3 regions of the Cytobacillus sp. C11.1 genome follow, and region 1 is predicted to be linked to each of the others. Evidence: riboswitches for the same ligand, from Rfam matches in the RefSeq annotation. Region 1 holds a riboswitch; each other region holds the start of a gene.

Region 1 (10,853 bases):
TCAATCACTGCTTTTGTTGCCAAGGCTTGATGTGTGATATCCAGTCCCATAACTACTATTGGAATACCACTATCAAATACTTTTTTTGCAGCTTCTGGATCAGCCCAAATATTAAACTCAGCCGTTGGTGTCCAGTTGCCAAATGTTCCCCCGCCCATCAGGACAATCTCTTCAATATTGTCCTTAATTTCTGGTGCTTTTGATAAAGCTAATGCCACATTTGTTAATGGTCCTGTCGGAAGAATGGTAACAGGCTCTTTTGACTCTTTTATTAATCTAACAATGGTATCAGAGCCATGTTCTTTACTCCAGCTGCGTGATGGTTCAGGCAGCTCAGGGCCATCCAAACCTGAATCTCCGTGAATACCAGGTGCTGTTTCTCTTACTCGAATCAATGGCTCACTCGCCCCTTTTGAAACAACGACATCTGTTAATGAAACTAAATCACAAATTTTCAACGCATTATTGGTCGTTTTTTCGATTTCTGCATTTCCCGAAACGGTGGTAATGCCTAAAATCTCTAATTCTGGCTGTACAGCAGCTAAGATAATGGCTATTGCGTCATCATGTCCTGGATCACAGTCCAAAATGATTTTTCTTTTACTCATCCTATTTCACCTCTACTAAAAATTTCTAATTTCCCGCATCAGTTCTAGTTTTTAAGAATGATAGACTTAAAATAACATTCCCGCAATCGCACCACTTAGAAGTGAAGCGAAAGCACCTGCTATAACAGCACGAACACCGAGCCTGGCAATGTCTGATCGCCTGCTTGGAGCAAGGCTGCCTAAACCGCCTAAGAGAATAGCAATGGAACCAAGATTAGCAAACCCACATAAAGCAAAACTAACAACAATATTTGTTTTTGGAGTTAAACTTCCCATCTCTGGTGCAAACGCAGCGTATGCGACAAATTCATTTAAGACAATTTTTTGGCCAATATAACTGCCAGCCTGAATTGCTTCAGCCCATGGTACTCCAACGATAAAAGCAATTGGTGCAAATAACCAGCCTAAAATCATTTCAAGGGAAATCTTAAAGCCAAACCAATTCCCTACCCCACCTAATAATCCGTTCACTAATGCTATTAAAGCGATAAATGCAAGTAGCATAGCACCTACGTTAAGGGCAAGTCCTAAACCATCAGATGCTCCTCGTGCTGCTGCATCAATCACATTTACCGGCCCTTCATCTTTTTCGATTTTCGCTTCCTGGGATGGTTCAAGTGTTTCGGATCCTTCAAATGCTTCAACTGCTGCAGCTGTTTCATCTTCAGGAACCATCATTTTAGCCATAATTAACCCTGCCGGTGCAGCCATAAAGCTAGCTGCTAAAAGATACTCAAGAGGAACGCCTAATAATGAATATCCAAGTAAGACAGATCCAGAAACCGATGCCAAACCACCTGTCATCACAGCAAAAAGCTCTGACTGGGTCATTTTTGCAATAAATGGTCGAACGACAAGAGGTGCTTCTGTTTGTCCAACAAAAATATTAGCAGCTGCAGACATTGATTCTGCTTTACTTGTTCCTAATAGCTTTGAAAGTCCGCCACCAATTATTTTAATAATCATTTGCATAATTCCAAGGTAATATAGGACAGAAATAAGTGATGAGAAGAAAACGATAACGGTTAACACTTGAAAAGCGAATATAAATCCTATATTTTCATTCCCAATTAAACCACCAAATAAAAACGTAATCCCCTCATTGGAATAGTCAAATATGGCTTGAATTTTCAAAGACAACCATTTAAGAGCGGATTGCCCAAGTTCCCACTTCAAAACAATGAAAGCAAAGAAGACTTGAATAGCGAGCCCGCCTATGATTGTGCGGTAGTTAATCCCTTTTTTATTATTTGAAAATAGGAAAGCTATGCCTAAAATAAAAAGAACACCCAAAACTCCCCATAGAAAGTTCAAAATGATCCCCCCTTAAAATATATTTATTGTCTATTATTACTAAATAATAAAAACAAACAATACTTCAGTCATTATGAATATAAAATTCAAGTAAAGCCTCTTCCTTTAAATGTTAACGTTTTCAAAATGAATGAAAAAACAACTTCTATAAAGTCTAGGTCTATTAAATATTGCAGAAGCCAATATTATGAGATATTTCACTTTATAGAAGTTGAATTTATTCCTAGTTTATGAACTAAGATTTATTTCGTTTTGTTATTGAAGCTAACGGCAATTTGTGATCCTACTTTAGCATTGTGTTTTACTAATTCGATATTGGCATCAAGGCTTTTGCCGTTCGTTAATTCTTTAATTTTACCCAGCAAAAATGGTGTGCTATCTTTACCAATAATTTGTTTTTCTTCTGCTTCTTTAACTGCTTGATCGATAATTCCATTGATATAGTCTTCATCCATCGCATGTTCTTCAGGAATCGGGTTGGCGATTACTGCTCCACCCTTAAGGGTTAATTCCCATTTCGTTTTTAATGTCTCTGCAATAACATCAATTGAATCAGTAGAGAAGTTTAATTTATGTTCACTATTTCTAGTATAGAATGCTGGGAGGTACTCAGTTTCATATCCAATTACAGGTACCCCTTTTGTTTCAAGGTATTCTAGTGTAAGAGCCAATCCAGGATTGATTTAGCACCTGCACAAATGACAGCTACATCCGTTTGAGCTAATTCTTCAAGGTCAGCTGAGATATCCATAGTAGTCTCTGCCCCTTTATGAACCCCGCCAATACCACCTGTTACAAAGATTTTGATATCTGCTAAATCAGCACAAATCATTGTTGTTGCAACAGTCGTTGCACCTAGTTGTTTTGTAGCAATAATTTGCGCTAAATCACGTCTTGATACTTTAGCAACATCGGAACTTTTACCAAATAACTCTAATTCATCATCTGTTAAACCAATTTTAATTTTTCCATCAATGATCGCAATTGTTGCTGGAACAGCACCGTTATCACGAACAATTTGTTCAACTTCACGAGCCATTTTTACGTTTTGAGGATAAGGCATACCATGAGAAATAATAGTTGATTCTAATGCTACGATTGCTTTACCTTCCGTTTTTGCTTGTTGTACCTCTGCAGATAATTCAATGTATTGTTTCATTTAAATTTCCTCCATATCTAACATAAATTGTTTTTGAGATAATTCTTGTCTAACTGTATATTTTGACATAATTGTTTTGTGTGCATTGACCAGCCCTGATTTGATAATGTAGTCCATTTCTTTCTTTTGCAGCCAGGAATAAATAACTCCTGAACAAAATGAATCTCCTGCACCTGTAACATCCACAACCATTGGTGTTTCGATAGCTGGGAAATAATGAATCTCTCCATTTTCAACTCCCGCCATCACACCTTTTGATCCACTGGTCACAATCACATTTTGTACACCTAACTCTAACCACTTCTTAACTGAATCTTCCCAATCTTCCTTATCATTGATTTTCATGTTCATAAACGTTTCTGTTTCATCTTTATTTACGATGAGCCAGCTCACTGCATTCAGCGTTTTTGGAAGCCTGTTCATTTTCGGCGCCGAGACAGGGATAATGACTAATGGAATATGATGTTTAGATGTGAAAGAACAGAGAAAATCAATCGTTTCACTTGGACAATTCAAATCCGCTACGATACATTTAGCTCTTCTAAGAATATTGCTGTTTTTGATCAACAGCTCAGGTGTAATATTTTCATAAACATCCATGTCTGCTAATGCGACTGATAAATCACCATTTTTATCTAAAACGGCTGTATAGGAACCTGTTGACGAATTTTCAAATTGAGCGACATGCTCCAAATTCATAAAAGGGGATGATAAATCATAAATCTCTTCCCATTCTGAATCGTTGCCTCTTGCTGATAATAAGATTACTTCCTCACCTAATCTTCCTAAGTTTTCCGCAATATTTCTTGCTACTCCTCCTACCGATGTAGAAGATTTGACTGGATTAGACGTTTCATGAGTAATTTCATATTTCGCATAGAATTTTCGATCGACGTTAGCTCCGCCAATGCAAATAATAGGATTTGTTTCATTTAAAACATAAGCCTTGCCTAAAACATATTCTTTCTTGATTAATCCAGAAATAATATTCGCAACGGACGACATTGATTCTCCTACTATTTCAGATAATTCCTGTTGCGAAATAAATGGATTTTCTCTAATCATATCTAATATTAATTTTTCATTTTCATTCATTTCATCAGTCATTTTATACCCCCCTTTCAAAACAAATGTTTATTGGTTGAACATATGTTTAGTATACGGTTTCATTTTGGATTGTCAATAGTGCTTTAAATAAAAATTAACTATTTCTTCTTTTATTTTCTCTTTATTTTTTTAAAATAATTAAATAAAAAAGAAGATCACCAAAGCTTTGTTTTGTGAAAAGGGGCAACTAGTGAACGTGAAATGCAAACATCAACTAATATGTTTTTTAAATTCACCTGGCATATTAGATTGATTTTTTGCATTTTGTTTTGAAATTTTATTTTTTCTTAACAATCTATTTCTATCTAGCATGGCTGGTAAACTCATTCCGAGAATAATGGTTACGATACCAACTATTTGAAGAGCAGTAACCGTTTCACTTAATAAGATGACTGATACCATTACCGCGATTGGCAATTCAATCGCACTCAATATCGATGACATACCTAAACCAACTTTAGGAACTGCGATCGCTGAATAGGAAGACCGGTATGATCATGCCAAATAACCCCAATGCCAAACCATAAATCCATAGTCCTTCGTTAAACAAAGTCCCATTCCAAATAATTTCCGGCGACTGAAACACTGCCGACATCATAAAAGCAAAGAAAGAAACCAATACTAACCGATTAGAAGTAGTCATACTTGCAGTTGCTCTTCCATTAACAAATAAAAATAGGGAATAACAAAGAGCTGCTGCTAACCCCCATAACCACCCTTGAAAAGGTATTTGAGATAAACCAACATCAATTAAACCAGCTGCTGGTATTGTTCCTGCTACCAATATGATTAAAGATAGTAATTCAATTCGACTTGGAAATTGGCGTTTTGTTATACAAGAAATCAACATGCCTATCCATGTAAATTGAAACAGCAGGACAACTGCCAAAGAAGCAGGCAAATAGTTTAATGAACGACCATATAAAATATTTGTTAACCCTGTTAAAACGCCAGCAAAAATAAGAATTTTTACTCCATTAAGGCTTAATTTTGTTCTGTTTGTAAGCAGGAAAATACCAACAGCGATGCAAAAGCCGATAAAAAATTGACTTGTAACTGCTTCTGAGACCGAAAAACCACTGCGCATTGCTAGTTTTATGATGGTTGAAACTACACCATAACTACTAGCTGCTATCACTACCAACAGGGGATAAAGATACATCCTCATCATTCTACTTCCTCCTCGTACAATTTTTTATTGAATTGAATTTGATTATGATTTTAAAAATTTCAAAAAAAATCATAATCTCCAATATAAATTACCGATAGACTTTTTTGCAATCTATTTTTTAGTTATAATGGATTGACTAAATCAACCGTCCAGATCATTTAGCTCATGTATTATTTATCTTTTGCCAGTAGCAAAAATGTTGTCCGGTAAGGCAATTTTGTTATAAAGATAGCCGATAAATAATCTATTAAAATGGGGTTTAAGATTAAAGCATTTACAAACAATTGTTTATCAATTAAACTAACGTTTAAGGAGAATGAGGTTGTTTCATGGATAAAGAGCAACAAATTTTACATCACATAAGAATGAATCCTTTCATTTCACAGCAAGAATTATCAAGTAAAGTCGGTTTATCAAGACCTGCAGTTGCTAATTATATTGCTAACCTGACGAGACGCGGTGAAATCAAAGGCCGTGGCTATATACTGAGAGACGAATCGTCGATCGTATGTATTGGAGGAGTAAACACAGACCGGAAAGCGCGAACAAATGAGAAGGTGCGTCTCTATTCATCAAATCCAGTAAAAATTACGGAGACTTGTGGCGGTGTAGCACGAAATTTTGCCGAAAATTTAAGTCGGCTCGGTGTTAACACTTCTCTTATTGCTTGTGTAGGAGACGATAAAGAGGGAAACTGGTTACTAAAGGAAACGAAAAGTGTAGGAGTTGATATTAGTCAAGTATGGGTGCTGCCAACAGAACGGACCGGGACTTATACGACCTTGTTAGATATTGATGGTGAAAGTATTGTCTCCATGGCTGATATGACTATTTACGAAAGAATAACAACTTCCATGTTCGAGGAAAAATGGTCCCATATTGCTGCCTCACAAGCCGTTTTTCTGGATACGAATATTCCCAAGAAATGTATAAGTTATATGATTAAACGCTGCAGAGATGTAAACATTCCTTTGTATATTGACCCTGTATCTTCAGCCAAAGCACAAAAACTTCCTTTTTGCCTTGACGGAGTAGAACTAATACTCCCTAACCGAGAAGAAGCAGAAATCCTTGCTGACATAAAAATTGACTCAATCAAGGACTGCCAAATTGCTTGTGAAAAAATTAGAAAGCGTGGCGTCCAAAAAATTATCATCACGCTTGGTGACCAAGGGGTTTTTTATTTCTCTGCTGAGGAATCCGGGCATTTGTCTCCTTTCAAAACGAATTTTGTGGATGTCACAGGGGCTGATGACGCATTTGCTTCATGTGCCATATATGGAATCATGAACGAAGAATCATTATTTAGTGCTTGCCAATTAGGACTTGCAGGTGCTGCTCTTACCCTTCAAACTGAAGAATCTATATCATCATTTTTAAAACCTGAAAAACTTCATGAAATAATAAAGGAAGTTTCGAGGTGAAATTCGGGAAGCAACAGAGGTTTAGGCTGCAACTTTATATTGATCATTTTAAAAAAAGATGACTCAAAAGGTCGTTATATAACGATCTTTTGAGTCACCGATATACCGTACCCAAGATCGAAAACCAATCCTCATGATCTATAGCGGGCAATTTGAAGTTTTGCAAACCTTCGGGGGCCAAGTGGTTATATGAAATCAGTTCGCCCCTCTTACCTATACATGAATCCTTTCCCACTTCTCACTGGCCTTTTTCTACCTTCCACTCTCTTTTTACTTCACTTACACTAAATAAGCCTGCCTTCTATACTGTATAATTATAAAAATAAAACTTGCGAAAGACTGCTGTAGGAGAGAATGTATGGTACGTCACCGAAAGGGAAAATCTTTAGAAAAGTTGAATCTCTTAGGTAAAAAAGACCACTGCAGAACGCTTCTCTGGATAGTGCTTCACACACCCACGGGGTAGGCCTTCTAACATAGGTAAAACTCACAGGTACAAGGACATAGATACTTACTCAATGATTAGGGGGGGTTGTATGGTTTGGGATGTTTTGAACGTGATCGGAACCATTGCCTTTGCGATGAGTGGGGCTGTCATTGCGTTGAAAGTAAAATACGATATTATTGGCGCCTATGTTCTAGGATTAATTACTGCATTTGGCGGCGGCGCTATTAGAAACCTTTTTACTGGTATTCCTATCATAGAATTATGGCAGCAAACCACTCTTTTTATCGTTGCTATTATCACCATAAGTATCGTCATCTTATTGCCAAGTAGCGCAGTTAAACTTCTAACGAAATGGAGTATTTTTGACTCAATTGGCTTGTCGGCATTTGCTGTTCAGGGGGCTATGTATGCACAATCAATTAACTTACCTCTATTTGCTGTTATGTTTTCAGCCGCAATAACCGGTGCAGGTGGAGGAATTATTCGTGATGTTTTAGCTCAACAAAAGCCAATTGTTTTACGTCAGGATGTATATCTTTTATGGGCAATTTTTGCCGGGTTTATTATAGGCATGGAGTGGTTATCAGAGTCCTATCAATTCTATATTCTTTTTACTATTACTTTAATATTACGAGTAATTTCGCATCGATTCGCCTGGAGTTTACCTACTAGAACAATTCAAAAACAACAAGAAGATTAAAAACAGGTTCTGATTTATACATTCTCTAAACATAAAAAGCTCACTTCAGAGTGAGCTTTTTATGTGTCTATTTTCGAATGAAAATTTGAATTTGGTAAATACATTAAATCTCTTTCAATATATGATTCATCTTTCTCCATGTTTAAATAATTGTAATAACATTCCCATTGATTTGGTGGCGACAAGACCGCACCCCTATCAATATCAAATTTAGAGTGGAATTGAAATAAGGTTCTTTTAGGATTGTTAAAAAGAGGTAAAAGTGAAAAAAAGATACTATAGTTGAAGGAGAGCAACGTATTTATACACTGCTCTCCTTCTTTATAATATTATTGGTTTAGTATTTAGCTGTTCACTATTTTTTTTGTATACGTTTCGCTTTCATGGTATTTTCCTTTTTGAATCGTCTTCATTCTAATTGGTGCAATCATTAAAACGGCAATTAGGATCAATCCAAGATAACCAATTAGTGGGTAGAAGTGGCTAACAAGATCTGTAAATCCTACGAAACTTGCAGCAAATGCTACAATCATTGTTACGACGAAAAACCTTTTAAAATTTGGTGTACCTACCTTTGAAAAACGAGCCACAAATGAGAAAAACATACTGATCGCTGTATTGAAAATCATTGCAAAGAGAACGATCGACATAACGGTACCTAGAGCAGGAGAAATATTATTAACAATAGCTAACATTGGCATATCCATACTGCCAACACTTTCAATCTTAGAAAAAATAGCTAGATGGCTCAGCAGAATGAGAACACCCAGCCCAATACCTCCGACTAATCCACCTAATGCGGCAGTTCTACGATTGTTTTCTGCTCCACCCATAACGATTGCCATAGATGCACCTACTGCCGTATTAAAGGACACATAATTAATACCAGAAATAAACCAATTTGGAAGAGTAGTTGGATGCTCCTTGGCTACACGATCTAAAGTGAGGAATGATCCGTCGGCATTTATAAAACTATAGATAGAAATGATAATCACAAAGAAGATTAAGAATGGGGTAATCCCGCCTATGATAGCAACAACACGGTCAACCTTTAACATCCCGGTTAAAAGAACAAGAATCGTCATAACGCTTGTTCCTATTATGACAGGCACACCAAATTGCTGATTTAAGTTTGACCCTGCACCTGCTATCATTACTACGCCTACACCAAACAATGTAAAAATAAGAATATAATCAATAACTAACCCTAGATACCGGCCGCTTATCTTATAGATCACATGTTTATGTGATGCAGTTTTCATGCTGCTGCCTAACCATACCAATGTCATTCCGGCATAAGCAAATAAAGCGGTTGCAATAATTGCGCCGAAAATACCCATAAGACCAAAACTAGTAAAATATTGAAGAACTTCCTGCCCGGAAGCAAATCCAGCACCCACGATTACACCTATAAAAGCGCTTCCATTTTTTAGAATTTTTTTCATTTAGATTCCCCCCCTCGAATTGTCTCTTTCTTAAGTATAACAATTTAAAGATGAAATCTATTTGTGTAAATACTAAAAGATAGGATAAATGATTTGTTTATCTGAACAAAAAGAGTTCTAAATTTTCTCAAAAATAGGATTTTCATAAATCCCAAAAGAAAAGCACCCCCAAAAAGTTTTGGAAGGATTGTATAAACTTTTGGTTTGAATAATTTCACGGAGAGTTGGTACAATGAAATACAGTTTTCCTATTTTTTGATGAGTGAAGGAATCGATTAAATAGTGTGTGGGCCTGTCCCCCAAGTACGGTAACAATTTAACGAACCGGGGGACAAGCCCCCATGTTCTATAAAAAAGTTAAACTCGAAGCAATTTCCTTCAAATGCATTTTGTCTGCCCATAAGATAAAGTAATTGTAAGTTTCTCCTTGGATTATAACGGGAGTTGGATACCTTACAATTAAAGCGGATTGATTCAACATTTCTGCTGGCTGGTCCGCAGAGGGGAAAATGTAGCAGGCTTCCTGGCTTTGGACTCGAGCCTTCAGTATGCTTGGCATGGATCCATAGGGCCTTAATGGATGGAAAGCTTCCCCACGGCACACCTCATCCAAGTTTTCACCAGCTGAAATGGCCGAAATTTGAAAAAAACCGTCAGCACCTTCGTATCTTTCTTCGTTCACTTTTTGCCAGTTCGACGGATATTGGAATTGAACCTTATAGACGGTGTTCGTATATGTGTTCTTTAGGGTACCATCCATGATGGAAGTCGGAGACCATTGAAGTGACTGAATGTTAATTCCAGCAATTAGTCGAATCGGGACGGGGTGACGGAGGTCGATAGCCCACATTTCGCTGGCAAATTCCTGTTCCTTGCACCCGCTAAGATAGGCTATTTTTGTTCCGTCTGCTGACCACGTGACAGGCGATGCGAAGCAATTGGATATAGCCCAAATTCGATCCTCTTCTCCTCGCCTCCCCACCGTTCGAACTTGTGAAAAATATCCTCTATCTTCATAGGCGGTAGCGCTATAGGCAATTTTCGAAGAATCAGGAGACCATGTCGGATAATAATTTTTTGCAAGGGGCCCGCCTTTTACTTCAAACACATTGCCTGTTGAAAGCTCAACGGTGTGAATGATGGAAATGCTGACGCCTGGTGTTGTGTAAAGGACAAAGCTTCCATCGGGCGATAGCTGAGCATTATTAAGCCGCCCTCCTGTGTTACGTGTAATTTGCTGTTTCCCGGATCCGTCTGTTTGAATTCGGAAAAGCTGACTCATTCCTGATGCATCCGGTGCCTGAAAAAGCAGTTCCCTGCCGCTCGGAAACCATTGAACATCTGTTGAATCAGGCAGTTGAATGAATTGTGCCTGATGAGACAGAACATTGTACAAGATAATGTGGCCTTGCTTCGTATAAGTAATTTGGCTGCTGTCAGGCGACCAATCCAATTTGAATTCTGCCTCAGCATCCAT
Region 2 (10,853 bases), 2.4 Mb from region 1:
AGCACTCCCCTTCCAAATACCTGTAAGCCTCCGGGCCATTTGCCCCTTCTTTCTTAACAATTTTTTCATAGAATATTAACGAATATTGTCAGAATTTTTTAGTTTACTAATCTGGAAACCATGGTTATGATAAATACAATCTATTAAAAAGGGGTGAGGAGTTGAAAAAATCCAGATTCATGCCGTTTTTGCTGCTGTCCATTTTCTTATCCTTCCTCATCACCCAATACCCCGGCGTCCATTTTAACGGGATTCCTATGGACGAAAGCAAAGCCATAACCGTTTCCGAACTTGCGGAGAGCTTTCTTTTAAAGGATAATCCTAAGAAATATGTGTTCACACAGGATTCAGCCTCACTGGCACTCGGCAGTCTGGCGATCATCCTTCTCCTATACAGCGCGCTTCACATAATCGCGCGCAGGAAAAAAATCTTTTACACCCCCATTTTCTACGAGGCGAACTACATGATCCACACTCCTTAATTGTCCAAAAAACAATTAAAGGAGGAAAACGAAATGATGTGGATTCGATTCATAATGATTGGCTTGTTTTCATTAACAGCTTCCAGCCTGTTCTTTTATCAGGGAACGGAAATCTACCACGCCTTTGTGGAATACTTTAAACAAAAATAACATCAGTAGGCGCCCAGGGAATTCTCCGGGCGCTTTTTTGCTGCCTTAGACCGAAAGTGAGGGGAGTTGCCGATATATCGGAAAAGTTGATGATATATCCTTCATCTCCTCTTTTCTTTTCCCGCATACAATTGGATCCCTTCCACTAGAACCCACGCGCAATATAAAAAAAGCACCCAGCCTGTTCTCAACCAGGCTGGGCGCTCTTCCTTATTGGGCTTTTGCATATTTATCGTCAATCTTCTTTTCAATCTTCTCAAGCTGACGGCGGTCCTTCAAAAGCTCTTCTTTATTTTCCTTTATCATTTCAAGCATTGATAACTTTTTCTTTTTCATGTTTGCTCACCTTCTCTCATGATGTTATACAACTCTAAGGATGCTCTTCTGCATATTTTTCGACAAAATTCGGGTGGTACCTGGTACCTAAAACACAATCGTCTTATTCCCATGCACAATGACTCGATCTTCAACGTGCCATTCCACTGCCTGGGCGAGAACCCGCCTTTCGACGTGGCGGCCGGCGATTTTGAGATCCTGTGCGGTGTGGCGATGGTTGACTCGCTGCACATCCTGCTCGATGATTGGTCCCTCATCCAAATCATTTGTTACATAATGGGCTGTTGCCCCAATCAGCTTGACTCCGCGGTTAAACGCCCTTGCATAAGGATTGGCTCCCACGAAGGCAGGCAGGAAACTATGGTGGATGTTGATAATCTTATTCGGATACCTGGATATAAAGCTTGGCGAAAGAATTTGCATATATCTCGCCAAGACAATGAAATCGACTTTCCCATCCAGCAGCTTTACCGCTTTTTGCTCAGCTTCAGCTTTTGTATCAGGCGTAATCGGAATGTGATAATAAGGAATCCCATATCCCTCTACAACTTCCTTTAAATCAGGGTGATTGCTGATCACTAAAGGAATGTCCACCTCAAGCTCCTTTGACTTCCAGCGCCAAATCAGCTCCAGCAGGCAATGGTCCATTTTTGAAACAAAGATCGCCATCCGCTTGCGTTCACCCTTGCCGCTCAGCTTCCACTCCATTGAGTATTCCTTGGCCATCTCTGGCAAATCCTTTTTCAATTTTGGGAATGATTCATCAAAATCATTCATATCAAATTCAATCCGCATGAAAAAGATGCCTGCCAGCGGATCGGTTGTATGCTGGTCAAAATGGACAATATTCGCTTTATGCTCCAATAGGAAATTGGATACGGTTGAAATGATGCCTGGCCTTTCCGGACAGGAGATCAGCAAAGTCGCCCGGTTTGCATTAATATTCATATTCATATTGAGTTCCTCCATCCGCATTTCTGGAAACAAGCTGCCAAACACAAAAAGGACAGACAGGGGCAGCATTTTCCTCCCCCTTCTCTGTCCTTTTACCTGAGAGTTTAACCCCTTTGGTGTCGCATCATACATGCGCGCTCTCCAGAGATGCGTCCCGCTGCGGTTCTGTCTACCTGAGAGATTTGCTTCAAGGGTCTTTTTGAAGCTTGCTCCTTCGGTGGCCTCTTCGTTGCTCTCTCCCGCAGCCGTCATTCGCTCAATAATTTTTGTTATTTTCAGAATACTACGGTATTTTAAAAGTGTCAACCGATCTGCGTTTCTTTCACAAAATTGCCACAATTTAATATCTCTGGATTCGGTCCGGAATCTTTCTTATAGTGGCTAGTAAAATAACTTTATGCAATCTCTTTTACCTTTCCGTTCAACACACAAAAAGCCTGAAGACAAATGTCTTCAAGCTTTTTCATCTATACAGCCGCTTTAGGCTTAGGCGCCTTCTTCTGCCAGGCAACTGTGATAAATAAAGTAACTAACAATAAAGCTAACCCCAAAACAAACGGATACGAGATCCGGACATCATAAAGCACGCCGGCAATCGTTGGGCCAAGCACGTTTCCAATGCTCATATAAGCATTATTCATGCCCATCGCAAATCCCTGCTCATTACCGGCCATTTTTGAAATAAGCGTTGTTAAAACCGGACGCAGGATGGATGTCGCCAGGAAAATAATAAGCGAAATGACAAAGAAAATGGCATAGCTGCCTGCAAACAGCGACACAAGGAAGCCAAAAGCCGCGACTGCCAAAAAGATATTCAGCACCTTTCCCTCTCCATACTTGCTGACAACCCGATCCACGACAAAAAGCTGAACAATTACACTTATAATCCCTGTTGAGGTAACCATAATGGCAATCTCTTGCGGAGTAGCACCAAACTGGTTATCAAGATAAAGTCCCAGAACCGATTCATATGCCATCAGTCCGAAGCTCATCACCAATGTAATAACAAGCGGAATAAAGTAAGGCTTTCTAACAGACATTGCCAGCTTCTTGACCATTGGTTCCTCTTCAGGCATTTCGTCCGCAGAAGGCTGCTGCAATGTGCTGCTTTCTTCAAGGAGCACAATGGAAAAGATAACAGCCACTAAGGATACAAGCGCGGAAATCAAAAATGGCATTTTCAAGCCGAAGTCTGCCAAAAATCCGCCAATTCCAGGCCCAACTACAATACCAAGTGACATCGCAGCTGAGACAAGGCCATTCCCTTTTGCCCGCTGCTCCATGGTTGTAATATCAGCAATGTATGCAAAAATAGCAGGAATCAGCAAAGCCGCCCCAATTCCTCCGATTACACGTGAAAAGTAAAGCAGCCAAATCGAATCTACTGCATAAAAGACCAGCATGGATAATGTCAAACCTGCTAAACCGTATATAATCATCTTTCTGCGACCGTACTGGTCAGCCCATTTCCCAGCAATTGGAGAAAAAATCAGCTGGGCACCCGCAAAAATAGCAATCATCAAGCCAGCTGCCGTACCTCCCTGATTAATGGATTCCAAATAAGCAGGCAAAATCGGAATAATAATTCCAAAGCTTCCGATGGCAATAAACATATTAATCATTAGCATGTACATCTTTTTTCTTTGTTCTCCTGACATAGCGGATACCCCTCCCTCTATATATGAAAATTTTACAATTCAATTTTTGGCACGCTCTCTAGCTTATAATGGGACAGCCAGCTTTGTCAAAGGAAAAATAAGAGAAACTCCAGCATGTCACTGGAGTTCCTTTTCATCAGCTTTTAAATTTGTCTGGAAACTGCTTCACGATCGCGTCAGTAATGGCATCCGCCATGATAATAATATGTGAAACCCCTTCATCAATCGATACAATTCTTGCGTCCCAATCCTTTACCAGGCTTGCTGATAAATCATTTGTTACCAATTCCAAATGCATATACAGCAGCTTTTTCACGTCTTCATTTTTCAAATTAGGATTGGCGCCGCTAAGGAACGCTGCGATATCATCAGCATTCCGATGCCAGTCTTTGTTCAGCTGGTTTACCTTTGCTCCCTGCCCGCTCTTGGCTGCATCCACAATATCACCGGCAATGACGATATGCTCTTTGAGCAGCTCTGTCAGCTTATTCCCTGCAGCTTCTCCATAATAAGGCTTGATGGAATTTCCAATATCCTCCTGATTTTTCAGCAGCCGCGCCAGTACCTGCTTCTGATCCTCCGCACCTGCAGTTGTTGCACTTGTAATATAATTGCTTGTCCATAACACATGGTCAATCCAAAGTCTCCGGAACTCATTTTCAAACTTCACCTCTGATTGGCTGATACAAGGTTTCTGGGCTGCAGCACTGAGTGGCGATGCCACCATGTTTAACGGCAGCAGCAGCATTAATCCTATAATCCATAATTTCTTCATCACTTTACCCCTTCCAAAATTGAAAAAGTTTCCTTTTTATTTTGGATATTTGAGTCATTTTCATTCTTTTATTTTTAAAAAAATAATTCTCAATTTTTTCAATCAAACGTTTGATTTATTTAGCATAACCCTCTGGCCTTTCTATACTTTTCTGCAACGTGGCTTATTTGGACACTGATTCAGCTAAAAATACCCTATGCCAAAGGGGATAGAGAACTTCTAATTTGCAAGTTCAAGCTTTTATTTTCAGATTTCTAAATTTATTTGCAAATCCCTTTTTATTTGCAGATTCTTAATTTTATTTGCAGCTTGAAAACATTCTAATTCACCTTGATTTCAAGTTGTCCGTTTCCATCAAAAAAGGAGCACCCGTCTTCCGGCCGGGCACTCCTTTTTGCATTAGGCTCTATTCACCTACAGATCTCCACTTTTTAACGCTCCGAATTATCGCGGTGAATAAATTCGGTTCAATTTTTTCACTCCGCGTTTTGGCTGCTTTCTCTGCATCTATGCTGCCATAGCTTCAAACTGCCGCCACTGCAGCAAAAAACTCTTCATATAGCGCCTGTACAGCACGTTTCTCATCCACAGCCTTCACCCCGAACATCATGCTCACTTCAGAGGAACCCTGGTTAATCATTTCCATGTTCACCTTCGCTTTAGCGAGTGCTTTGGAGGCTCTGGCCATGGTTCCAATGTTTTGGCGCATGCCTTCGCCTACTACCATAATAAGCGACAGGCTGTGCTGCACTTTCACCTCATCAGCATGAAGCTCATTTTTTATGCGCCACAGAATGTCTTCCTCCATGCCATCCTTAAACTGATTTTCCCGCAGGATGATCGAGATGTCATCGATTCCTGATGGTGTATGTTCATAGCTGAGACCAAACTCTTCAAAAATCGTTAAAAGTTTGCGTCCGAATCCGACTTCGCGGTTCATCAAGTATTTGCCGACATAAATGCTGCAGAATCCCTGGTCACTGGCAATTCCAATAACAGGTCCGTTTGTGTTGTCCCGCTCGTTCACGATCCTTGATCCTGGCGCTGTTGGATTATTCGTGTTCTTAATTTGAACAGGGATTCCCGCCCGAAAAGCAGGTACAAGCGCTTCGTCATGCAATACTGTAAAGCCGGCATAGGAAAGCTCCCGCATTTCCCGGTAAGTCAGCTCTTTGATCTCCTTTGGATGCTCGACAATAAATGGATTAACGGAGTAAACCGCATCCACATCTGTAAAGTTTTCATACAGATCGGCCTTTGTGGCATTCGCCAGGATGGATCCGGTCACATCCGATCCGCTTCTCGAAAATGTGAATACTTCCCCATCCCGGCTGTAGCCAAAGAATCCTGGGAAAACTAAGACCCCATCCTGTTCCCGTAGCCTATAAAGGTTTTCATATGCTTCGGGAAGAACCTGTGCATTCCCCGGCTCAGGACTGACGAGCAGGCCGGCCTCTCTCGGGTTCACATACCTGGCTTCCACTCCCTGCTGCTGAAAATAAGCTGCCACCAGCTTGGCATGATTATCCTCACCGCTTGCTTTTACAAGGTCCATGAATACTTCAGGAGTGCTTTTATCACAATCGAACCTTTCAAATAGATCCTTCTTGATTATTTCTATAATATCAAAAGCCAGACCCAATTCGTCAGCAATTTGGCTGTACCGTTCCAGCACGGCCTCCGCCAATTCTCCTGCTTCTTCCCCCTGCAGCAGTTTTTCCGCACAAGCGATTAATAGATCTGTAACTTTATGATCCTCTGAAAATCGCTTCCCTGGAGCCGATACCACGACCACCTTCCGCTCTGGATCAGCATTCACTATGTTAAAAACCTTCTCGATTTGCTTTCCGGATGCTAAAGAGGATCCTCCAAACTTCACGACTTTCATCCTGACATCTCCTAATCTCTGAAAATTTAATCTTTATTTTACTCTTATCCTGAAAATAATCAAGAGGTTTTTCTACCTAAGGAGGACATTTGTTTTCTATAAAAATACACCATTTTATACCAATATATTAAACATTCACAATTAATACCTTTCCATAGCTAATTTTTACTTTTTTACAAAAATAATAGAAAACGCTTACATTTTAATCTTTTTTCATAAAAAAGAGGAAGATGCTCTCATCGCATCTTCCTCTCCAGTATTAACGATATTCCTTAACTCTTTCCCCTGCCGTTGTCATCCACTCAAACTGGCGGAGCTTCAGTTCAAACAGGGTAAGCGGATCGCGATAAATCTCAGGATTCTTGCGCATCTCGCTTAATGATTCTTTATTTCCTTCAATCTCTACATGTGTTTCTTCAACCGTTTTATTCAGCACATCGAATGGGTTCCGGAAGAACATCTTAATATCCCGTCCAATCGACTTCTCGAATAATTCGAATTGCTGCATAAACTTATCTGTAATCGATTCAGCGATCTCGCTGTAATCCTCATTCTCGATATACTGCTTGTATTTATTATGGAGCATTCCTTTATTCTGCGGAATTGCCCCAAGCAGCTTGCCTGCGCTTTTCAGCAGGAATTGCGATGGCGAGAAGCGATTCAGAATATTGACCTTTTCCAGCTGGACGCTTCCCCTTGTCATGCGGTCTGCGTCCCGGCGCCAGTCATCAAGCACCTTAAAGTCACAATCCAGCGCAATTTTTTCCTCACTGTACAGCTCATTAAAGCTTTCGCTCATTTCATTCAGATATGCCTGGCTATCCTTGAACTCGCCTTCGCTTTCCGCAATCCAATCCTGTATGGAAACATGGAAGTCCGGCAGCACCGTCTCTTCAATATAATCCTGGATTCGTTTATTCATTTCGTCATTAAGCTTATCATGAATTTTTCCAAAATCGCTGTCTTCGGTAACCAATTCAGAGCTATTCCGCAGCAGCTCAGGAATCTTTTTCTCCAAATCCAGTCTCATTTCATCTTTGATTTTGCTGTAAGACTTTTTAATAGTCCGTTCTTTCTCTTCTTCCATATCACTAAGCTGATTGATGGCTCCAGTAAGCTTGGTAACCATTTCTTCATTCCATTTGATCGTATCAATCAAGCTATTTTCCATTTCCACGCGCTTTTCAAGCAGGAACTTAATCGATTTCTTGATATAATACAGAACTTTGGCTGTACGTTCCTCTCTCAGATTTCTTCCGTCCATCATCGACCGGATAAAGGCAGATAACTCATTTAGCTGGCTTTTGCTCTCATAATGGGTAGAGAATGCGAACACCTTGGCATTCGGGAAGTACGTATTGATCCTTGAAGCGGTGTCCTCGACCAGTTCCATGGCATCCTGTCCGTTTGGAACCCGATCCATTTTGCTGAGAAGGAAATGGATTGGCAATTCCGGAGCCTGTTCCCTCATTCTCACGACCATATCAAGCTCTTTATCCGTCAGCGGCGAATCCGCATTCAGGACAAACAGCATGCTGTCTGCCAAGTGCAGATATTGAAACGCACCATTTCGGAATTTACTCTGCCCAGCCAGTCCCGGAGTGTCAATGAGGGCTAGCCTATTTTCCTGTAAAAAGGAGATCGGCATTTTGCAGCGAATGAGCGTATGCTGGCTCTTTTCCGCGCTTTGCCTAAAATCCTCCAAATCGGAAATGCTCCTTACATCTTCATCTGTTATCGCATGGATTTCCGCTTCATCGGCATCCTTGAAAAGCACTGATGCTGCGGTCGCATCGCCCATTAGCTCTTCGCCAAGCAGGGTGTTTACAAATGAAGACTTTCCATTTGAAGCTGCACCTGCAATCAGCAGGTGGTTGGCATCCAAGTCCAAAAGCTCACGGACCATCCATTCGAACCGTTCGCCCATTAAGACGCCTTTCGCCTTCGCCCACTTCATAACCGTTTCAAATAGCTTAAATCCTTCCTCCATTCCATCCTGATAACGGACAGACTTGCTTACAAGGCTTTCCGCCTCACTGACAGCAGAAGCCTCAATATTGGAAGGGAAAATCTCGCTCCACGCGAGCACAGCTGCTGCAGAAATCAGCGTGTGTGACGGCGATGCAATTTTTACCCAGTTAGATAAATGGTTCGGTATCAAATGGGATAATTCTCTGATTAAATGCTTGCCGTTTATTAATTCGAAATAAGTATCTTTATAGAGTTCTGAAAGCTGCTGCCATGTATGGGAACGTCCCGGCTCCATATTCAGCAGCAAATGATTGAACTCCTTAAGCCATGAAAAATATAAATTATTTTGCTTATAGCTATTCCACAATGCTGCTGATAGGCTTTCAAAGCGTGCCTGGTCTGCTTTAAACAAAGTCACCAATGCTTCGCTGAAATAGTTCGGCTCTATTTTAGCCGTACGCCCCTGCTCCACATAGGAATACAGAACCTCAAACCAGGACAGTGATTCTGTGCGGATTGCTTCGTTAACAGCCAGCTCAACCGCATTGCCCCAATCGCTGTGCTCTTCAAAGAAGCCTCGCGCCATATCGGTCACATCCGGATAATCCGGATTTAAATGAACCGCATTTTTAATGGAATCAACCGCCATTTCAAGCTTGCCGCGCTGTATGTACAATGAAAACAGCTGCAGAAGCACTTCCGTTTTTAACACATCAGATTCCGTTTCAATTGCTTTATAAAAGTCCTCTGCATTTGAAAGCAGATCCAGCTCAAAGTAGGCATCCGCCATGTTCTTCTGTGCCCAAGGCCCCAATTCATTCGGGATGTTTTCCCATTTAAAAATAGCCGCTTCATAGTCTTTGTTAAGGAAATAAACCTCTCCCTGTGCAAAGCGGATATACGTTAAATCGGGCACTTCGTTCTGCTGCTCAGCCACATACATCTCACCCAAAACCCTGATTGGATGCACATTTTCATTGCCTTCCATGAAGGTCTGATAATAGGATTTATTGATTAGCTGCTTCTCTAATGTCATCTTGATCCCCCGCAGTGCTATTTTAAAAGTGTGCCTACCGGCAGCCAGCTTTTAAAAGATTTTTTATTAAAAAAACGCAGAATGCGCCAATTTTCACTATTTATCCTTATATTGTAACAAAAATCTTTCTGCAAAAAATTTCATTTTCCTATCATTTTTGATACATTCTTGTATTTCTGTGTAACATCTTTAATAGTCAAAAGATATCTTCCTATTTAAATACCACTCTATAAAAAATAAAAACTGGCTGACAGAAATATATATTCCTGCCTGCCAGTTTTCATTCTAATTATGATACTTGCTGTGGCCGGATGGCTGCCCGCCTTCTGCCATGGAGAATGGTAACAATCATTCCTATAATCAAGAACACACTAGAAATTTGGAAAAGCGCTGCTGTTTCCACAAATTGTGCCAGAACACCAAATACAAGCCCGCTCAAGCCAATCCCAAGGTCAATCGATGAAAAGAACATCCCATTCGCCACCCCGCGGCGGTTAGGCGGCGTCATGGAAAGTGTCCAAGACTGAAGAGTTGGGATAAGGGAACCAAAGCCGACCCCAAACAAGATTCCGCTAATGATGATAAACAAATTCGAATGGGCAAACGAAAGCACCCACATGCCGATGAAAGTCAGGAACGTACAAAGCAGCACGAGCCCTTTAGCTCCCCGCTGATCGAACCACTTACCGGCAACAGGGCGCGACAGCGAAGCCATTATCGCGTTGAATAAGTAAAATAGAAAAATCTGATCAATGCCCCGTTCTTCTCCAAAAATCACAATGAATGTCACAATCGATCCATAGCCAAACGTCACAATAATTGTTATGAAAGCAGGAAACCAGCTTGATTTTTCCACTAAAGATCCTAAGTAAGAAAATTTAAGATCCTCTTTACGCGTCTTCTGCACAGCTTCAGGTGTATGGTATTGGACAATTGCCAGGAGCACAATTGCGATCACGCCAAGAACACTCGAGATGTAAATAAGATTCGTAAACGAGGTAATCTGGTACAAATAAATCCCAAGGCTTGGTGCAATAATCATCCCGATTGTAACAGACAGGCCATAATAGCCCATCCCCTCGCCAAGTCGGGAATTTGGCACCACATCAACGGCAGCCGTTCCATTAACCGTTGTCGACCAGCCCCATGCCAGCCCGTGAATGAACCGGAACATCAGGAAAATCACAACAACACTCGACAGCGGATAAACGATTGTAATCGCCAGCAGCGCGACTGCACCGATCAGGACGAGCGGCTTCCTCGCTCTATACTCCAGCATGAACCCGATAAACGGCCGGCTCAAAACCGCGCCAATCGAAAATAACGCCGTCACCAGCCCAATCTCAAGGCCCGAAGCCCCGATCGACTTAATATATGGAGGCAAAGTCGGAATCAGCATCTGAAACGACATAAACACAAACAAATTCCCAACCATCAGCATAACAAAAGACTTCGTCCACAAAGTCTCCTTTACTGCCTTATTCAAATGAAATCCCTTCTTTCCTTTATTCGTAAAAAAATTCTGGATGAGAAGATTTTAGCACATTGATATTTCGCATCACTAAATGCTAACACACCTGGCATGAAAAAGGAACGGGATTTG
Region 3 (10,853 bases), 820 kb from region 1:
GTTAAACATGCATCTTGATTTTCCGCTGCAGGCGCTCGTTTTCTGCGGGATTTCCTTGCCTACCCTTTCACGCAGGAAAATGAGAATATGCATACCTGTTAAAAGGTCCCGCGAAGTAATTACGAAGGCATTTTGAGCAGTTCAGCCATCTGTTTCAATCACCAGTTCTAAAATCAAAATAAGCATAGCCAAAAAGAAAAAAGCGACAGGGCCGCTTTTTATCTTTGGCTGTTTTCTAAAAGATTGCTGTTTTTGAATAGATTTGTGAATAGGAACATTATTATATTAGGTTTGTTGGTTGGAGCGTAAGGTGCGAGACTCCGAGCGGAACAGTTGAGATCACACAGGCGCTGCTCGCCAAGGATGCTCACCGCCCGCCCCGCGGTTTGCTGAGCATCCTGGAACTGAGAATCAGCCTCTCCTCTATACTTGTATAAAAAGTGGCAAAAGTTTGCGAAAACAGCCTATCTTTTATAGTTCCATTCTTCATTTTCATAGCGCTCTTTTGCAATTTTTTGCACATATGCCATTTCTTCAGCAGTCAGCTCGTATGGTTCCAGCTCTATATTCAGGCCTTCCTCAAAGCCTTTTTTAAAAGCCCGTTTGGCCTGATCCAGAGTGAACTTTTCGGATGTCAGCTGGTTCATGGCAACAGCTTTATTTTTAAAAGCTTTCTGCATTCTCTCTTTTACTCTTTCGTTTGGATACTTGAATAAGCTAAACAGTTTATCTTCATCCAAGTCAAGCAAAATGGATCCATGCTGCAGGATTACCCCTTTTTGCCTTGTTTGGGCACTGCCGGCCACTTTGCGTCCTTCTACCACAAGCTCATACCAGCTTGGAGCATCGAAACAAACAGCGGACCTGGGATTCTTTAATGAATCCCTTTCCTCAGCAGTCTTCGGCACTGCAAAGTATGCCTCCATCCCAAGTGCGTGAAATCCTTTTAATATTCCTTCTGAAATGACTCTGTAAGCTTCAGTCACAGTCATTGGCATATCAGGATGCTCTTCCGGAACAATTACACTATATGTAAGCTCATGTTCATGAAGCACGCCCCTGCCGCCTGTAGGCCTGCGCACAAAACCCAACCCATGCTGTTTAACGGCCTCCATATCGATTTCTTTTTCAACCTTTTGGAAGTACCCGATGGAAAGCGTCGCTGGATTCCATCCATAGAAACGAATAACCGGAGGCATCTTCCCCGAACTGTTCCAATCAAGCAGGGCCTCATCCAAAGCCATATTAAAAGAAGGAGATCCCTCTCCTGAATCAATAAAACGCCAAACTTCTTTTGTCATATGTAACCCTCATTTACAGATTCTTTAACCAGTCATTTGCGGTTTATAGTCTACCAAAATTCATACGAAAATTAAAGCAAGTTGATTTTCCATAATAAATTTAGCAGATTCCCTTTACTCGCATAAGGAAAGGCTTATATAATATAAGTTGGCTTAGCTAAGTGTGAAAGGAGAAAGACACATTGGATACACTTTATTTCATTCTTATCATTTTAGGTGCAATTATTACCTACTCCGTCGTTACTTGGTTATATCAGCGCAGGATTGTTAAAACGCTTACTGAAGACCAGTTTCGCGAAGGTTATAGAAAAGCCCAATTAATTGATGTCCGCGAACCAAACGAATTTGAGAATGGTCATATTTTAGGTGCCCGCAATATTCCGCTTTCACAAATGAAAACGCGAATGAAGGAATTGCGTCCGGACAAGCCTGTATACCTATATTGCCAAAGCGGCATGAGAAGCGCGAGAGCTGCCCAGTTTTTGCATCGTAAAGGCTATAAAGACCTTTCACACCTTCAGGGCGGATTCAAAAAATGGTCCGGCAAAGTTAAAGCGAAAAAATAATAGTGATAGACTAAAGGCCCCAGCCATTTTCGGCTGGGATTTTTTGATATTTTCCTGCTTTCTCTCAATTAAAACAGCAAAAAGGATGCCCCTATTCCGGGACATCCTTTAATTTTTTTATTGCTTTTGATAGCGAAGAACAGGTTTGCGGGCAGCCATTGTTTCATCAAGGCGTCCGATAACCGTTGTATGAGGCGCTTCCTGAACGATCTCAGGGTTTTCCTCTGCTTCTTTGGCAATTTGGATCATGGCATCAACAAAGGAATCCAGCGTTTCTTTTGATTCTGTTTCTGTCGGTTCGATCATAATGCACTCTTCCACATTAAGCGGGAAGTAAATTGTTGGCGGATGGTAGCCAAAATCAAGAAGGCGCTTGGCTATATCCAATGTGCGGACTCCCAGCTTTTTCTGGCGCTTTCCACTCAATACAAATTCATGTTTGCAATGCCTGTCAAAAGGAAGATCAAAGAATGGTGCCAGCCTTCTCATCATATAGTTTGCATTTAATACCGCATATTCTGTTACAGCCTTTAATCCATCCGGTCCCATTGTACGGATATATGTGTAAGCACGTACATTGATGCCGAAGTTTCCATAATAAGGCTTCACTCGGCCGATTGATTGCGGACGGTCATAATCAAATTCATACTTGCCATCTTTCTTAACCAATATAGGCTTCGGAAGGTATGGAATTAGATCTGCTTTTACACCGACAGGACCTGATCCCGGTCCGCCGCCGCCGTGCGGCCCAGTAAAGGTTTTATGAAGATTAAGGTGAACAACGTCAAATCCCATATCTCCTGGGCGGGCTTTGGAAAGAACGGCATTCAGATTGGCTCCATCATAATAAAGTTTTCCGCCTGCACCGTGCACAATCTCAGCCATTTCCAGAATATTTTCTTCGAAAAGGCCCAAAGTGTTAGGGTTTGTCAGCATTAGGGCAGCAGTATCTTCGCCAACCACTCTTCTTAAGTCCTCTAAATCGACCAAACCGTTTTCGTTTGATTTAACGGTTATTGTTTCAAATCCTGCTACTGTTGCAGAAGCCGGGTTTGTACCGTGGGCAGAGTCAGGAACTATAACTTTGGTACGCTTCGTATCGCCATTAGCTTCATGGTAAGCACGGATCATCATTAGTCCAGTCCATTCTCCGTGCGCCCCGGCAGCCGGCTGAAGCGTTACTTCATCCATTCCTGTAATTTCAATCAGATGCTCCTGCAAATCATACATAAGTTCCAATGCACCTTGTACAGAGCTTTCATCCTGAAGGGGATGCAAATGGGCAAACCCGTTAAAGCGGGCAACATTTTCATTGATTTTAGGATTATATTTCATGGTGCATGATCCCAATGGATAGAATCCTGAATCAACTCCATGGTTACGTTTGGAGAGAGCCGTATAATGGCGCATAATATCAAGCTCGGATACTTCTGGCAGTTCAGGCTCTTCTATTCTTAAATAACCTTCAGGGAGAAGTTCGCTTAAATCTGTTTCCGGAACATCCATTTCAGGGAGGCTGTAACCGATACGCCCTGCTGTACTTACTTCAAAGATGAGTGGCTGATCTTCCTTATGCATGGTAATCCCCCATTTCTTTAACAAATGTATCAATTTCTTCTTTCGTTCTTAATTCAGTTACAGCAACTAGCATATGGTTTTTCAAGTCAGCAAAATCTCTGCCAAGATCAAAGCCGCCAATAATGCCCTTTTCCAAAAGCTGTTTGTTTACTTCTTTGACCGGCTTGTTCAGCTTAATGACAAATTCATTAAATGAAGGGCCTTCAAATGCTATTTCGAAACCATTTTCTTTAAACTGCTTTTTGGCATAATGGGCTTTTTGCATGTTGGAAACAGCCATTTCTTTAACGCCCTTCTTTCCTAGAGCAGTCATTGCTACAGATGCAGCAAGAGCATTTAACGCCTGATTGGAACAGATGTTGGACGTTGCTTTATCGCGGCGGATATGCTGCTCACGAGCCTGAAGCGTCAGAACAAAGCCTCGGCGCCCTTGATCATCAACAGTCTGGCCAACGAGGCGTCCCGGAACTTTTCTCATCAGCTTGGATGTAACGGCAAAATATCCGCAGTGCGGCCCGCCGAAAGCTGTAGGAATCCCAAAAGGCTGTGCATCCCCAGCCACGATATCTGCTCCGAATTTTCCCGGAGGCGTTAATGCTCCTAGAGAAAGCGGGTTGCTTGAAACCACAAACATTGATTTATGTGCATGAATAATTTCTTCAAGCTCTTTTAGTGGCTCTACTCTTCCGAAGAAGTTTGGATACTGGACGATTACTGCTGCAATATCATCGCCAATCATATCGTTTAACGCGTCAAGATCTGTTACACCATCTTTGTGAGGAATTTCAATTACCTCAATATATTGGCCCTTCGCATAAGTCTTGACAACTTCCTTTGACTCAGGATGAACGCTGCTTGAGATCAGCACTTTTTTGCGGCGTGTATTTCCCGCACTAAGCATTGCAGCTTCAGCAAGAGCCGTTCCACCATCATACATGGAGGAGTTCGCGACATCCATTCCAGTCAATTCGCAGATCATCGTCTGGAATTCAAAAATTGCCTGAAGCTCACCTTGGGATATTTCCGGCTGGTAAGGAGTGTAAGCAGTATAAAATTCTGAACGCGATAATACATGGTCAACGATAACCGGCATGTAATGGTCGTATACACCTGCTCCAAGGAAAGAGGTGTTTGTGCGAAGATCGGCATTTTTCTGTGCCATTAAAGTGAGCTCTTTCATTAGTGCTGTTTCAGATTTTGCAGGTTTTATTTTATATTCACCTTTAAATCTTACGCTTTCAGGAATGTCACTGAAAAGCTCTTCCACAGCTTTAACGCCGATCGTTTCGAGCATTGCTTTCTGGTCAGACTCTGTCATCGGTAAATAGCGATGTTTCATCGTTTTCTCCCCCCGGTTAGTTCTTTTCTCTTTTATAGAAAGGTGTAGATGCAATTTTTGCTTTTAAACGTTTGCCGCGAATTTCTACTTCCACTTCTGTTCCTAGCTCAGTATGTTCTTTTTTAATAAGTGCAAGGCCAATATTCTTCTTTAAGGTTGGAGATTGGGTGCCTGTTGTCACTTCCCCGATAAGCTCTTCTCCTTTATAAACAGGATAGCCATGGCGCGGGATTCCGCGGTCAATCATTTCAATCCCGGCAAGCTTGCGGGGAACCCCATTTTCTTTTTGCTGCTTCAGAACTTCCTTGCCGATAAAACCAGCTTCTTTGTTCACTTTTACAGCAAAGCCAATTCCTGCTTCAAGCGGTGTTATATCAGGGGAAAGTTCCTGGCCATATAGTGCAAGATTAGCCTCAAATCGGAGTGTATCCCGAGCGCCAAGGCCGCATGGAAGCACGCCATCTTCTTTGCCTGCTTCAAGTATTTCATTCCACAATGCTACAGCATCCCTCGCATCGCAGTATACTTCAAAACCATCTTCTCCAGTATAACCAGTTCTTGAAACAAGGGCTTTCTTTCCATTCAGATCAACATCCTGCTGAAATTTGAAAAAGCCGATTTCCCCCAAGCTTGTATTTCCAGCAAGCTTTTGCATTACCTTTTCAGCAAGCGGTCCTTGGAGTGCAAGCTGCGCCATATCTTCCGAAAGGTTTTTCAATTCCACATTGCCTTCAACATGGTCTTGCAGCCATTGGTAATCCTTTTCAATATTTGATGCATTTACAACTAGCAGATAGTGGTCATCGCCAATTTTATAGACAAGTAAATCATCAACAGTTCCGCCATTCTCATAACACATCGCTGTATATTGAGCACCAGCGTTTTTTAATTTTGAAACATCATTTGTCATCATTTTTTGAAGATAAGCAAGGCTGTCAATGCCTTTCACTTCGATCTCACCCATATGGGATACATCGAAAAGGCCAGCCCTGGTACGGACTGCTTCATGTTCTTCTTTAATGCTTGAAAACTGTACAGGAAGGTCCCAGCCCCCAAAATCGATGGTTTTTGCTCCATAATCTTTGTACACCTCATACAAAGGTGTGCGCTTTAACTGTGACATTTACTCGTCCCCCTCATAATCTTTTTAAAACGGTGTAGGAAACATAAAAAAGGACAGAGTATCCCCTCGTAATTGAGAAGATCCCTGTCCTTGCACCTGAAAGTTTACCGAAATCGGCTTTCCCCTTGGGTGGCTCCTTTATAGAAGCACTCTCCAGAGCTGCGTCAAACAAGAGTTCTTTTGCCTGAGAGATTCACAGGATTTGCTTGCTCCTTCGGCGCTACAAACGTAGTCTCTCCCCTTGTTATCATTCGCATTTATAAAATTTCCCAAGTTGGTCATACTTATACCAAACAGAAAAATAATGACTCCATTATTTCGATAAACTAAATTTAATGTGTTAACTTTCAAAACTTTCAAAGCTATTATCATCCTACCACCTAAACCAGGTTTGGGCAATATGTTTATATAGATTAAAGGAGCTGTTTTTATGACGGTGCAAATTGGCTTTGATTCTTCCTGGCAGGATGAATTTTTAAAGAGAATAGAAGACGATGGTCCTTGGGGAAATTGGGAACTGTATAAGCTGGCTGTAGAAGTTGAAAAGCATACGGTCATTCCCGAATTTGAAGGCCTTCAGGCTCCAAAGCACCTGCCTAATCTGACACCGCTTCCCCATCAGCTGGAAGTAGCAAAGCAGGTTGTTGAAAGCATGAACGGAAAAGCCATCCTTGCAGATGAGGTTGGTCTTGGGAAAACGATTGAGGCTGGTCTTATTTTAAAGGAATATATGATAAGAGGTTTAGTAAAAAAAGTGTTGATTCTCGTTCCGGCTTCCCTGGTATCTCAATGGGCAATGGAGCTGAACAGCAAGTTTTTCATCCCAGCAGTTGCCCAGCGGAAAAGCTATGTATGGGAGCAATGTGATGTTGTGGTTTCTTCCATAGACACCGCCAAACGGAATCCCCACCGGGACATCATTTACAGCCTGGACTATGATTTGATCATAATCGATGAAGCTCACAAGCTTAAAAATAATAAAACAAAAAACTATGAGTTTGTGCAAAATTTAAAGAAGAAATTTTGCCTTCTGTTAACCGCAACTCCGATCCAAAACCGGATCGGAGAAATATTTAATTTGGTATCCCTCCTAAAACCCGGCCATCTCGGCAACGAGTCGGCCTTTTATGAGAGTTATAAAAAAGATTCACGTTCGTTAAATGATGATGAACATTTAAAAGAGCTAGTAAATAAAGTTATGATTCGGAACCGCAGGGCGGACACAGGGATCGAATGGACCAAGAGACATGTTGAAACCATTCCGATTGAATTTTCCCAGGCAGAGAGAGAGCTATATGATGCTGTAACCGAATTGCGAAGAGAAGGCGATTGGGTGAGTTCCAGCCAATTTTCTGTAATGACTCTGCAAAGGGAAGCATGCAGCAGCAGGGAGGCTGTTTATTTCACTTTGCAGAATATGCTCAAAAAACAAGAAGAGCCTACTAAAGCTTTCCAGGAACAAATTCAATACCTTGTTTCCAAGGTTGAAGCTGTCCAGCAAAATTCAAAAGCCCAAAAGGCTCTTGAATTAATCCAAAAAATAAATGATAAAGTAATTATTTTTACAGAATATCGTGCAACCCAAATGTATCTGCAATGGTTTTTGAAACAATACGGCATTACCTCAGTCCCTTTTAGGGGAGGGTTCAAACGGGGCAAAAAGGATTGGATGAGAGAACTTTTTCAAAAGAATGCCCAGGTTCTCATTGCAACAGAAGCAGGAGGAGAAGGAATAAACCTTCAATTTTGCAATCATATCATTAATTTCGACCTTCCATGGAATCCGATGCGCCTTGAACAGAGGATTGGCCGTATCCATCGTCTAGGCCAGGAGAAGGATGTTTTGATTTATAACTTTGCCACTAAGAATACAGTTGAAGAGCATGTTCTGAAACTGTTATATGAGAAAATCAACCTGTTTGAAAAAGTTATTGGAGATTTGGATGATATTTTAACAAAGCTTGAATTTGGCAACATTGATGATCACCTTATTGATATTTTTGGAAAATCATCTTCAGAGGGTGAGATGAGAATTAAAATGGAGAACTTAACTAGCATGATTCAATTTGCAGAGGATATGAAAGAGGGTGGACTGAATGCAGCAACAGGAAATTCATAAATTTCTTGAGAGATATTTTCACGCAAATGGATGTGAGATTGTCAATAAAGGCCCAGGTTATATGACAGTTCAGCTTACCATCGAACTTGATAAGGAACTCATGAACCGGCCGTTCTATTGGCATTACTTGGAGAAAACAGGCGGTATCCCAAATCCCATGCAGCTGACCCTTATTACAAACCAGCAGCTGGCTCCTGACCATTTAAAAGGAGAGATCATTCATTTTGGATCCCCCCGATTGCACCAAATATTTGAGTCTGCCCGAAACCTTGCAGGCTATATCAGACTTTATGAAAATCATCATCATGCTCCCGGCCAGCAAACTCCATTACGGCCCTGGCTGGGTATGAACGTTCGAATCTCCTACCAATGTGACCGGAAGAGAGACGTTTTCAAATCGATTGGCCTCCAATTAATAAATGGGCAAATGGCGGAGGACTTCCATGACAAGCTGCTTAAAATGAATTTAACACCCAGATCCCTGATTATTCTTTTACTCTTTCTCCACTCATTATGCCGAAAAGCGGTGTATCAAGGGTAGCGAATTTTTTAAAGATGGGGATTGAGCAGGAAGAGCATAGCTGGGCAGATGATGCCAGGATGCGCTGGAAAAAGGATCTGGATTTGCTGGAGCATTTTTATGAGGATGCTGAGGAAAAAGGCGAAAGCTACGAAACTGAAAAAACCGCCCTGAAAGAGCAATATGAGCCAAAAATTAATATTTCCATCATTAACGGAGGTCTCTTTTATCTGACAGACAGCGCTGTCTGAACAAAGCATAAAAGCAAAAACCGGCAGTTGCTGCCGGTTTCCTGTTTTGGTGCTATTTATGTTTTTTCTTATTTAGGGCAAAGTAGAAAATATAAGGAAGTACGCCAAACCACCTGAATAGAAAGGGTTCTTTCATTTCCTTTTTCTCCATCCTGTGCTTTTTTCGTTCATCCTTGGGCTGGTCAATATATTTAACTACAGTCTGTGTGATATATTTTACGTACTCGTTTGATTTCATTTGACACACCTGCCTTTTCCGCTCATGGTCCACCCAACTAACTGTGATGGAAACTGCACATTTAGAAGTTTCACATTGTCGTCATTAACAAGTATGTCCAGGCAAAATTATTCTAAACGGCTTATAATTTCATTAATAATAACGCCACTTTCTTTATGGGTCGTGTCAATGATTACATTTGCTGCTTCTTTGTATAAAGGCATTCTTTCTTCATACAGCTCGCGGATTTTTTTCATTTTATCCCCTTCAAGCAAGGGTCTAGATTGATCATTTTCAAGACGCTTAAATATTTCCTCCGGTGTAGCATAAAGAAAAAAAACATTCCCTTTCCCTTTTAGTGCTTCCCTGTTTTCAGGCCTAACGACTATTCCGCCGCCTGTTGTGATAACAGCTTCCCGGTTATTCAGCTCCTGCAGTATTTTAGTTTCAAGCAATCTGAAATATAGTTCACCTTGTTCTGCAAAAATGTCAATTATGCTTTTTTTCTCACGTTTAACAATCTCTTCATCAGTATCAATTACTTCTTTATTCACATAAGCCGCTAGTTCTTTACCTATGGTGGTCTTGCCTGCACCCATGAATCCTATTAAGTAAATTGATTTCATCCTTTTTCCCCAATCAGTTTTTTTCACTCCATTTTATCACTTTTTCCAAATCGATGTCATAATAAGCGTACGTTGTGAATTCGGAATCAGAGCCTAGTTTTGTTCTGAATGTGATTTGGTACAAACTCGAAGCTAGGGGTGCCATACTGTAGGATACATGCCCATTTGCAAAGTAATAATAACCTGATAAATCATATACCTGTTTCTCTTTCAGCAATCTTTCTGTGTTCTTGAGAGCGTTTAATAAATAATACTCTTGCACTAAAACCGTTTTCGCTTCTTCGATGAGTCTTTTTTCCGATAAATATTGTTCCAATTGGATCGTTAGCAAAAGGAAAGCAGCAAGAATAATTGTAAATGTAAGAGGATAAACAAATCCCTTTTCGTTACGGCACATTAGTACCCTCCCAATTTATATAGGAATAAAGGGAGGCAGAATATACCTGGGCAAATGTATCTTTCACTTCCATTTCCAATCCTCCGTTAATGCTAGTAAATGAAATAGAATCAACCTGCTGCAAAACAATTTCATGGCCTTTCAAGTCCACTCTTCTCCGCAGGCTTGAACCGTATTTTTCATATACTACGTTTTGCCCGGCTATCTTTAATACAATTCTTTCATTTGAGACATCTGCATAATCTGCAAGCCTGACTTCCTTTTTCATCTGATTGATAAATACCAGCCATTCAAGCCGTTGTGTCCTTGCATCAAATTTCCAGTCCTGAAAGAGAAAGTTAAAGCTAAGCGGCAAAAAGGAAACAAGCATCAAGAATATTGAAAAAGCAAAAAGCATCTCCAGCATGGTAAAGCCTTCGCTATTTATATACCTCACATTTCTCATTGGCTTTCTTAAATATATCTTCATACTTTACACAAACCTCCGTTAATTCTGCGCTTTCCTTTAAAAAGATTTCATATACTGTTTGGCTCCTCTTAATAGATTTACCGGAAGGCGAATACCCTTCAACCACAGTTTGCTGCAAGCTTTCATAAAGGAGCTGTGTGCTTTCAAAATCCTGTTCCATTTCAACAGAGTGCTCAACCGCTTTTATTATGAGGGGGAAAAGTACTCCCACCACAATCATCCAGGCTGATAATGAAAGCAGCAGCTCAGCCATGAGGAAGCCATCATTCTTTCGCCACATAAAACCTCCCTCTCCCTATTAAAAAAGTAATCAAGTACCTTTCCTCGCCAATCTTAATATAAAGGCT

Evidence for each region. A riboswitch is a leader RNA that binds a small molecule or an ion and turns the genes downstream of it on or off. The one in region 1 is predicted to bind glycine.
Region 2: it holds a riboswitch for glycine, as region 1 does, so the genes downstream of both, purU (formyltetrahydrofolate deformylase) here and AC3ZVC_RS15360 (trimeric intracellular cation channel family protein) in region 1, are expected to answer to the same signal.
Region 3: it holds a riboswitch for glycine, as region 1 does, so the genes downstream of both, gcvT (glycine cleavage system aminomethyltransferase GcvT) here and AC3ZVC_RS15360 (trimeric intracellular cation channel family protein) in region 1, are expected to answer to the same signal.

Annotation. Positions count from the first base shown of each region.
Region 1 covers NZ_CM176935.1:3,078,582-3,089,434, reverse strand. The annotation lists gene AC3ZVC_RS15390 (nucleoside hydrolase) at 1-608, opposite strand, end outside; gene AC3ZVC_RS15385 (NupC/NupG family nucleoside CNT transporter) at 675-1,922, opposite strand; partial or broken gene AC3ZVC_RS15380 (pseudouridine-5'-phosphate glycosidase) at 2,165-3,081, opposite strand; gene AC3ZVC_RS15375 (carbohydrate kinase) at 3,082-4,176, opposite strand; partial or broken gene AC3ZVC_RS15370 (EamA family transporter) at 4,399-5,350, opposite strand; gene AC3ZVC_RS15365 (carbohydrate kinase family protein) at 5,689-6,783, shown strand; glycine riboswitch at 7,119-7,213, shown strand; gene AC3ZVC_RS15360 (trimeric intracellular cation channel family protein) at 7,320-7,931, shown strand; gene AC3ZVC_RS15355 (YkvI family membrane protein) at 8,276-9,376, opposite strand; gene AC3ZVC_RS15350 (LysM peptidoglycan-binding domain-containing protein) at 9,723-10,853, opposite strand, start outside.
Region 2 covers NZ_CM176935.1:469,160-480,012, forward strand. The annotation lists gene AC3ZVC_RS02430 (hypothetical protein) at 162-482, shown strand; gene AC3ZVC_RS02435 (FbpB family small basic protein) at 843-968, opposite strand; gene purU (formyltetrahydrofolate deformylase) at 1,056-1,922, opposite strand; glycine riboswitch at 2,073-2,174, opposite strand; gene AC3ZVC_RS02445 (MFS transporter) at 2,390-3,580, opposite strand; gene AC3ZVC_RS02450 (glycosyltransferase) at 3,717-4,355, opposite strand; gene AC3ZVC_RS02455 (aspartate kinase) at 4,879-6,243, opposite strand; gene AC3ZVC_RS02460 (dynamin family protein) at 6,503-9,250, opposite strand; gene AC3ZVC_RS02465 (MFS transporter) at 9,540-10,691, opposite strand.
Region 3 covers NZ_CM176935.1:2,261,231-2,272,083, reverse strand. The annotation lists gene AC3ZVC_RS11225 (lipoate--protein ligase family protein) at 465-1,301, opposite strand; gene AC3ZVC_RS11220 (rhodanese-like domain-containing protein) at 1,484-1,867, shown strand; gene gcvPB (aminomethyl-transferring glycine dehydrogenase subunit GcvPB) at 1,985-3,445, opposite strand; gene gcvPA (aminomethyl-transferring glycine dehydrogenase subunit GcvPA) at 3,438-4,784, opposite strand; gene gcvT (glycine cleavage system aminomethyltransferase GcvT) at 4,801-5,907, opposite strand; glycine riboswitch at 6,070-6,158, opposite strand; gene AC3ZVC_RS11200 (DEAD/DEAH box helicase) at 6,338-8,026, shown strand; partial or broken gene AC3ZVC_RS11195 (YqhG family protein) at 8,004-8,797, shown strand; gene AC3ZVC_RS11190 (YqzE family protein) at 8,850-9,035, opposite strand; gene AC3ZVC_RS11185 (shikimate kinase) at 9,143-9,640, opposite strand; gene comGG (competence type IV pilus minor pilin ComGG) at 9,654-10,037, opposite strand; gene comGF (competence type IV pilus minor pilin ComGF) at 10,027-10,443, opposite strand; gene AC3ZVC_RS11170 (phosphatase) at 10,457-10,786, opposite strand; gene comGD (competence type IV pilus minor pilin ComGD) at 10,770-10,853, opposite strand, start outside.